2 linked regions of the Spartinivicinus poritis genome follow. Each later gene encodes a partner of the first gene's protein in a complex. Links are inferred from orthologs where the notes say so. Each region holds a gene or a part of one and is shown in the gene's direction. Other genes may lie near its edges.

What was found.
Region 2: the proteins of uvrA (region 1) and mfd are in contact, whole or in part, in a crystal structure (PDB 4DFC), measured with the Escherichia coli proteins. The link is inferred for Spartinivicinus poritis from one-to-one orthologs.

The regions. Positions count from the first base shown.
Region 1 is NZ_JAPMOU010000089.1:2,588-6,312, forward strand. What follows is about bases 171-3,570. They hold uvrA (excinuclease ABC subunit UvrA), read left to right. Parts: upstream 171-517; coding sequence 518-3,370; downstream 3,371-3,570. Other genes in these bases: ORQ98_RS27960 (glycosyltransferase family 25 protein), read right to left, coding at 3,389-3,570. Outside these bases: ORQ98_RS27950 (MFS transporter), read right to left, coding at 1-95; more of ORQ98_RS27960, read right to left, coding at 3,571-3,725. UniProt on the Escherichia coli protein: The UvrABC repair system catalyzes the recognition and processing of DNA lesions. UvrA is an ATPase and a DNA-binding protein. A damage recognition complex composed of 2 UvrA and 2 UvrB subunits scans DNA for abnormalities.
Region 2 is NZ_JAPMOU010000012.1:77,352-81,717, reverse strand. The notes cover bases 151-4,191. They hold mfd (transcription-repair coupling factor), read left to right. Parts: upstream 151-520; coding sequence 521-3,991; downstream 3,992-4,191. Other genes in these bases: ORQ98_RS11465 (glycerophosphodiester phosphodiesterase family protein), read right to left, coding at 151-205. Outside these bases: more of ORQ98_RS11465, read right to left, coding at 1-150; ORQ98_RS11455 (hypothetical protein), read left to right, coding at 4,198-4,366. UniProt on the Escherichia coli protein: Couples transcription and DNA repair by recognizing RNA polymerase (RNAP) stalled at DNA lesions. Mediates ATP-dependent release of RNAP and its truncated transcript from the DNA, and recruitment of nucleotide excision repair machinery to the damaged site.

The DNA.
Region 1 (3,725 bases):
ATTGCCAATACAGGCAGCACCATAAATAAGCCAAGCATTCTCATGGCAAAAATAGATGCCAGACACAAAGAGGCTTTCCGCTCACGATGTGTCATGCCACTCAAATTCATTGAACCCTCATTCGCACTTCACTGAAAAAGAATAAATTTTATCAGGTTTGTTACTTCAAGCGTTAGCCCTAAGCAACACAGCAATTTCTGTTGTTCATATATGTCACACAAGCTAGCGGATATGGGGTAATAGGCTGTTCTGTAGCTGCGACAGGGATGTCGCTTTAGCTCTTGATGGGCTATGGACAGCCCTTCAAGAGCGGAGGAAGAAGAGGCTGTTATTCCATATTAAACACTAGACTTATATTCTCTATCCTCTTTCTCAATACCTTTCACTGCACACACAAGAACATCCTGCCACTAAATTTTATTACCCAACATGACAGGAGCTTTCAGGGTCCTGCATCTATTTAGTTGTTCATATATAATCGACTCTTTTTCATTCACCCACCGTAAGGGATGCTGTTGTGGATAAGATACTGGTTCGTGGCGCCCGCACTCACAACTTAAAGAACATTAACTTAGAAATACCTCGCGACAAGTTAATTGTTATCACAGGCCTGTCTGGCTCTGGCAAGTCTTCGTTAGCCTTCGATACATTGTATGCTGAAGGTCAGCGGCGTTATGTGGAGTCACTATCCACTTATGCCCGACAGTTTTTGTCCATGATGGATAAGCCTGATGTCGACCATATTGAAGGTTTATCACCTGCGATTTCTATTGAGCAAAAATCAACCTCTCACAACCCGCGCTCCACCGTAGGCACGATCACCGAAATATACGACTATCTCCGGCTACTGTTTGCCAGAGCAGGCACCCCCCGCTGCCCAGCTCACCAGCAACCACTAGAAGCACAAACTATTTCGCAAATGGTTGACCAAGTATTAGCGCTACCAGAAGGCACCAAACTGATGCTATTGGCACCAGTGGTGAAAGACCGCAAAGGGGAGCATCTGCATATTATTAATGAGCTGAAAAGCCAAGGGTTTGTGCGAGCCAGGGTCGATGGGATTGTGACTGATTTAGATGATGTACCCAAGCTGGCCAAAACCAAAAAACACACCATTGAAGTCGTCGTGGATCGATTTAAAGTACGGGATGATCTGCAATTGCGACTGGCAGAATCATTCGAAACTGCAGTTCATCTAACCGATGGTGTCGCTGAAGTCGCTTTTATGGATGGCGAACAGGATGATTTAATCTTTTCAGCACGATTTGCCTGCCCCGAGTGCGGATACAGTATTAATGAATTAGAGCCCCGCCTGTTTTCCTTTAACAACCCAGCAGGTGCTTGCCCCACTTGTGATGGATTAGGTGCCCGACAATTTTTTGATGAAACCAAAGTCATCACCAGTGATGAACTCACTCTGGCTGAAGGTGCTATACGCGGCTGGGATAGACGAAATGTGTATTACTTTCAAATGCTCACCTCACTTGCCAAGCACTATGGCTTTGATATTGATACGCCTTTTTATAAGCTGGCTAAAAAATACCGCCAGGTTATTTTACATGGCAGTGGTGATGAGCATATTAATTTTAATTATGTCAATGACCGCGGCATGACCATTAAAAAATCTCACCGTTTTGAAGGGATTTTACCCAATATGGAGCGCCGCTATCGTGATACTGATTCGCAAAGTGTTCGGGAAGAACTAGCCAAATATTTAAATACCCAACCTTGCCCAGACTGCAATGGTAGCCGCTTAAAAGAAGCCGCACGGAATGTTTATGTTGAAGAAAACACCCTGCCAGATATATCTAAATTACCGGTAGGTAATGCCTTAGCCTATTTTGAGCAGTTAGCACTACCTGGCCGTAAAGGTGAAATTGCCGATAAAATTTTAAAAGAAATTCGCGAGCGACTGCATTTCTTAGTCAACGTAGGCCTTAACTATTTAACCCTGGATAGAAGCGCCGAAACCTTATCCGGCGGTGAAGCCCAGCGGATTCGCCTTGCTAGCCAAATTGGAGCTGGTTTAGTCGGGGTTATGTATATTCTGGATGAGCCTTCTATCGGTCTACACCAACGAGATAATGATCGCCTGCTCAACACCTTGACCCGCCTGCGGGATTTAGGTAATACGGTTATTGTGGTAGAACATGACGAAGATGCCATTCGCACTGCCGATCATGTGATTGATATTGGCCCTGGTGCTGGTATCCACGGAGGGCAAATTATTGCTGAAGGCACGCCAGCAACAGTAATGAAAAATAATTTTTCATTAACAGGACGCTACTTATCTGGCAAAGAAGCAATTGAAGTACCCAGCCAACGCACACCAGTTGATAGCAAAAAAATGCTGAAAGTAGTTGGCGCCACTGGCAATAACTTAAAAAATGTTAATTTAGAAATCCCCTTCGGCTTATTTACTTGTGTGACTGGAGTGTCAGGCTCCGGTAAATCTACCTTAATTAATGGCACCCTTTACCCAATCGCCGCTACTGAATTAAATAAAGCCACCACTTTAACCCCCGCAGCCTATAAACGGGTCAGTGGTTTAAAGCACTTTGATAAATGTATCGATATCGACCAAAGCCCGATTGGTCGCACCCCCCGCTCCAACCCCGCAACTTATACAGGTATTTTTACGGCTATTCGTGAGTTGTTTGCTGGTACCCAAGAAGCTCGATCACGGGGCTATAAAGTGGGTCGATTCAGCTTTAACGTAAAAGGCGGCCGTTGCGAAGCCTGCCAGGGTGATGGCGTCATTAAAGTAGAAATGCACTTCCTACCCGATGTCTATGTGCCTTGTGATGTCTGTAAAGGCAAGCGCTATAACCGTGAAACCCTGGAAGTTAAATACAAAGGCAAAAGCATTCATGAAGTGCTAGAAATGACTGTTGAAGAAGCCTTGGTATTTTTTGAAGCGATTCCAGCAGTTAATCGGAAATTACAAACCTTAATGGACGTCGGGCTGTCTTATATTCACCTGGGGCAAAATGCCACCACCCTTTCTGGTGGTGAAGCACAACGGGTTAAGCTGGCTAAAGAACTATCTAAACGGGATACCGGCCAAACCCTATATATTCTCGACGAACCCACCACCGGCCTACATTTTCATGATATCAAACAGTTATTAACTGTCTTGCATCGTCTACGCGACCATGGCAACACTATCGTAGTCATTGAGCATAATTTAGATGTAATCAAAACAGCAGACTGGATTATCGACTTAGGCCCAGAAGGTGGTGATGGTGGCGGTGAAATTATCGCTACCGGCACCCCAGAAGAAGTTACTAAGGTTAAAAAATCCCATACTGGGCGTTTTTTAAAACCAATGCTAAGCAATAATAGCAACAAAAAAAGCCTACTAAACTAGTAGGCTTTTCATTAGTTTCTAACGAGGACCGCAGTTGGATCGGTTAAGCAAGGTATACTTAAAATTCTTTAATGCAGACCAGTATTGATAACGTTTATTGACTTCCCAACTGTCATCGGTGAATACAACATTATCATTACGATGGGTAGAAATATCACTTGAAGCTACGTCATAAGGTAACTGTGATGTCAGCATAGGAAAAGCCAAATAAGAATCAAGCTTTCGCTTATAAACAAGGTCTACTGCAGTTCCGTCATAAGGAGTAGCGACCAGCTTTTCCATGCCACTTTTATTTAGTATATAAGAATGGGTGCAAAAAGCACTGCATCTGGCAATCCCTAATTTAGGGGTTAGC
Region 2 (4,366 bases), on another replicon or contig:
TTTCTACGGTATCTGCTTTATATTCAAATGCTTTCGATATAGCCAATATTGTATTTTCTATATAAGTGTGGGTTGGTTTACTGATGCGGCTAGCCGTGCACTCATCCTTTGCTAAATTGGTTCTATCATAATTTTGGTATACTCCTCGATGCGCAAGCAGGTAAAAACCGCCATTACCTTTATCAGCTAGCCATGAAGCATTCATAATATACAAAATACTGCCTATCAGTAGTGTTATTATGAAAATTATCTTAGTCATAATAATTCATCAATCTCTTTTTTATTTATATTGTTTTTATGGCCGCCACTCATTATTTTTTCACCTACACTTTTTATACTACAGTAAGTCATAAGTTTCTGTTGCCTCACCATTATTCGCTCGCTCAAAGCTATGTATGTTAGCCCTAAACCAGCCATAAATACAAAGTAACCCCCTACGTTTCATCATTGTCAGAGGTTTCATCTCCCTCCCATCCAAGCTAAAATCTGCCCAATTGGATTTTTGCTAGCAGATGCGTTCATGAACGATACAAGACAATTACTGGCTATTGACTTACCCCGCAAAGCAGGTGATCGGCGGGTGTGGGGTTCGCTTTCTGGAGCAGGTATGGGGTTGGCATTAAGCCAGGCTTGCTTGCAACATGACTCACTCAGTTTAATGATTACTCCCAACTCAGCAGCCGCTGATCAATTAGAGCAGGAGTTGCGGTTCTTTCTCAAACACCGGGATGATATCGATATCCTAAACTTTCCTGACTGGGAGACCCTTCCCTACGACAGTTTTTCTCCCCACCAGGACATTATCTCCCAGCGGTTATTAACCCTTTATCGATTACCCACTATCAGTCGTGGGGTGTTAATTGTACCCATTACCACCCTGATGCATCGGCTCACCCCTCAGCATTATTTACACGGCAACAGTCTGGTCATCAGTAAAGGGGACCGGATGGACTTGGACCAACAGCGCCAAGTGCTGGAGCAGGCAGGCTACCGTTGTGTCGACACTGTTTATGAACATGGTGAATTTGCCATTCGGGGCGCTTTGCTTGATATTTTCCCAATGGGGAGTCAAGTGCCTTATCGGATAGACCTGTTTGATGATGAGGTAGATACTCTTCGTACTTTCGACCCTGAAACCCAGCGTTCTCACCAAACCGTTGACAAAATACAACTGCTACCGGCCAAAGAGTTTCCCCTCACCAAAGAAGCCATTGCAATATTTATGCAACGGTTTCGGGACACATTTGATGTAGATTTTCGCCAGTCCCCTATTTATAAAGATGTGAAACAGGGGCTTAGCCCAGCAGGAATTGAATACTATTTAGCCCTGTTTTTTGAACAATGTGCCTTATTATTTGATTACTTGCCTAAAGATACCTTGGTCATTACCACTGACCAAATTGAGCCAGCTACCCAACGATTCTGGCAAGATGCCAATGAACGATTTGAAAGCCGCCGTTATGACCCTGAACGCCCAATTCTTCCTCCCCATCAAGTGTTTGTGCCTGTTGAAGAATTAAACCATAAACTAAAAAGTTTCCCTCGCGTGGTGCTAGCAGATACGACAGCACCTAATAAAGCAGGTCATCTCAACTTACCCATTCACCCAGTCCCTAACTTGCCCGTGGATGCTCGCGCTGAACAACCATTAGCCAGTTTACAAACCTTTATGCTGGAGCAGCAATCCAGCAAAATTTTATTTTGTGCAGAGTCAGCTGGACGCCGAGAAACCTTATTAGCGCTTTTAACCAAAATTAATTGCCGCCCTGAACAATACGACAATTTGCACCAGTTTATGGTGAGTGAGCAGGCCATCGGGATTACCATTGCACCCATCGAAAACAGCTTGTGGCTAAACCAACCTGGTTTAGTGGTCATTGCCGAAACCACCCTGTTTGGCCAACGGGTAATGCAACGGCGGCGCCGAAAGAAAACCCAAGATCAATCTGACCAAATTATCAAAAACCTGACAGAGCTTCGCATTGGCGCACCTGTCGTGCATATCGATCATGGGGTAGGACGTTATCGGGGCTTAGAAAAGCTTAACATTGACAACCAGGACGCTGAGTTTCTAATGCTGGAGTATGCCAATGAAGCTAAATTGTATGTGCCAGTTTCCTCATTACACTTAATCAGTCGTTATACCGGTGCCGACGATGCATTAGCCCCTCTTCATAAGCTTGGTACTGACAAATGGAGTCAGGCTAAACGCAAAGCAGCCGAAAAAGCCCGCGATGTGGCTGCTGAATTATTAGATATTTATGCCCGCCGTGCAGCTCGTCAAGGTTTTACCTTTAGTAATCCTGACGATAACTATGAAATGTTTTGTGCTGGCTTTCCGTTCGAAGAAACTCCTGATCAACAGACAGCCATTGAAGCGGTTGTAAAAGATATGACCGCCAAGCAACCCATGGATCGACTCGTTTGTGGTGATGTAGGTTTTGGTAAAACAGAAGTAGCCATGCGTGCGGCTTTTTTAGCTGTACAAAGTCAAAAGCAAGTCGCGGTTTTAGTCCCTACCACCCTACTAGCCCAACAACATTATGAAAGTTTTAAAGACCGTTTTGCTGATTGGCCAGTGAATGTGGAGGTGATTTCCCGCTTTAAAACCAGCAAAGAAACGCAAGTGGTCCAGCAGCATGTAGCAGAAGGTAAAGTGGATATTCTCATCGGCACTCACAAACTGCTACAAAGTGATCTTAACTTCAAAGCGCTGGGGTTATTAATTATTGATGAAGAACATCGGTTTGGGGTACGACAAAAAGATAAATTAAAAGCCCTTCGTTCAGAAGTGGATATTTTAACTTTAACCGCCACCCCCATTCCCAGAACTTTGAATATGTCTATTGCCGGTATGCGTGACCTGTCGATTATTGCTACGCCACCTGCCCGTCGTTTATCTGTTAAAACCTTTGTTCGCCCTTCAGATAAAGCTGTCACTAAAGAAGCCATTTTGCGGGAGTTATTACGTGGCGGCCAGGTGTATTACCTGCACAATGAAGTCAAAACTATCGAAAAAACCGCCACCGAGCTAGCGGAATTAGTGCCAGAGGCCCGAATATCCATTGGTCATGGTCAAATGCGCGAGCGCGAATTAGAGCAGGTCATGTCAGACTTTTATCATAAACGCCATAATGTATTAGTCTGCACTACCATTATCGAAACGGGTATTGATATCCCCAGTGCTAATACCATTATTATCGATCGGGCCGATAAATTTGGCTTAGCCCAATTACATCAATTAAGAGGCCGAGTAGGACGCTCCCATCACCAAGCTTATGCTTATTTACTCACCCCTGCCTCCAAGAAAAATATGACGGCAGATGCCGCCAAACGATTAGAAGCCATTGCCAATGCCCAAGAGTTAGGTGCTGGATTTACCCTGGCCACCCATGATTTGGAAATTCGTGGTGCGGGTGAATTATTAGGTGAAGAGCAAAGTGGGCAAATTCAGTCGGTGGGTTTTTCCCTTTATATGGAAATGCTCAACCGTGCCGTTAAAGCCATTCAGCAAGGTAAAACCCCTAATTTAGATAAACCATTAGACCAAGGCCCGGAGGTTAACCTCCGGTTACCTGCATTAATTCCCGATGAATATATTCATGATGTTCATACCCGACTGATTATGTACAAACGGATTGCCAATGCTATGTCTGAATCAGAACTGGATGAACTACAAGTGGAGCTGATTGACCGCTTTGGTTTATTACCTGAAGCCACTAAACATTTATTCCGTATTACTCAACTGAAATTACAAGCTTCAGAAATAGGTGTCGAGAAAATTGATGTAGGCGCCGAAGTGGGTAGACTGGAATTCTCTGCCGAGGCGAAAGTCGACCCATTAACCATTGTTAAAATGGTGCAAAATCAACCACAACGTTACCGTTTGGAAGGCGCTACTATCCTGAAATACTTTGAAACCATGGATGAGCCTGACCAACGATTAAAATACACAGAAAGGTTATTAAATGAATTAAAACCTGCTGCCTGAGGGCTATAATTTAGAATGTGTAATCCTAGTAGCTTATAGTGGGTGTGGATAAGTAATACAGAACCTTATGAGGCATGGATGCCGATTAGAGCATCCAGGGACGGACTTGCTGCGTGTTCTGTATTGCTTATCTAGACCCGATAATTGCAACATCATCCAAGTAAACGATAGAAAAGTTAGTATATAGAGTTAGCAAGGAATGCTAAATGGTTAATAAAAACCGACTGGTGATTCATTTAATAAGCACAGCTTTTTTTCTGTTAAGTACTTGTCACTCAACTGCTCAGGAAAATCATTTTACAAAGCAGCCTTTTCAAGTGGAAATGATCGTTTTTCAGCATGAAGCCTTGTCTGATGATCGTTGGTGGCCCCCTA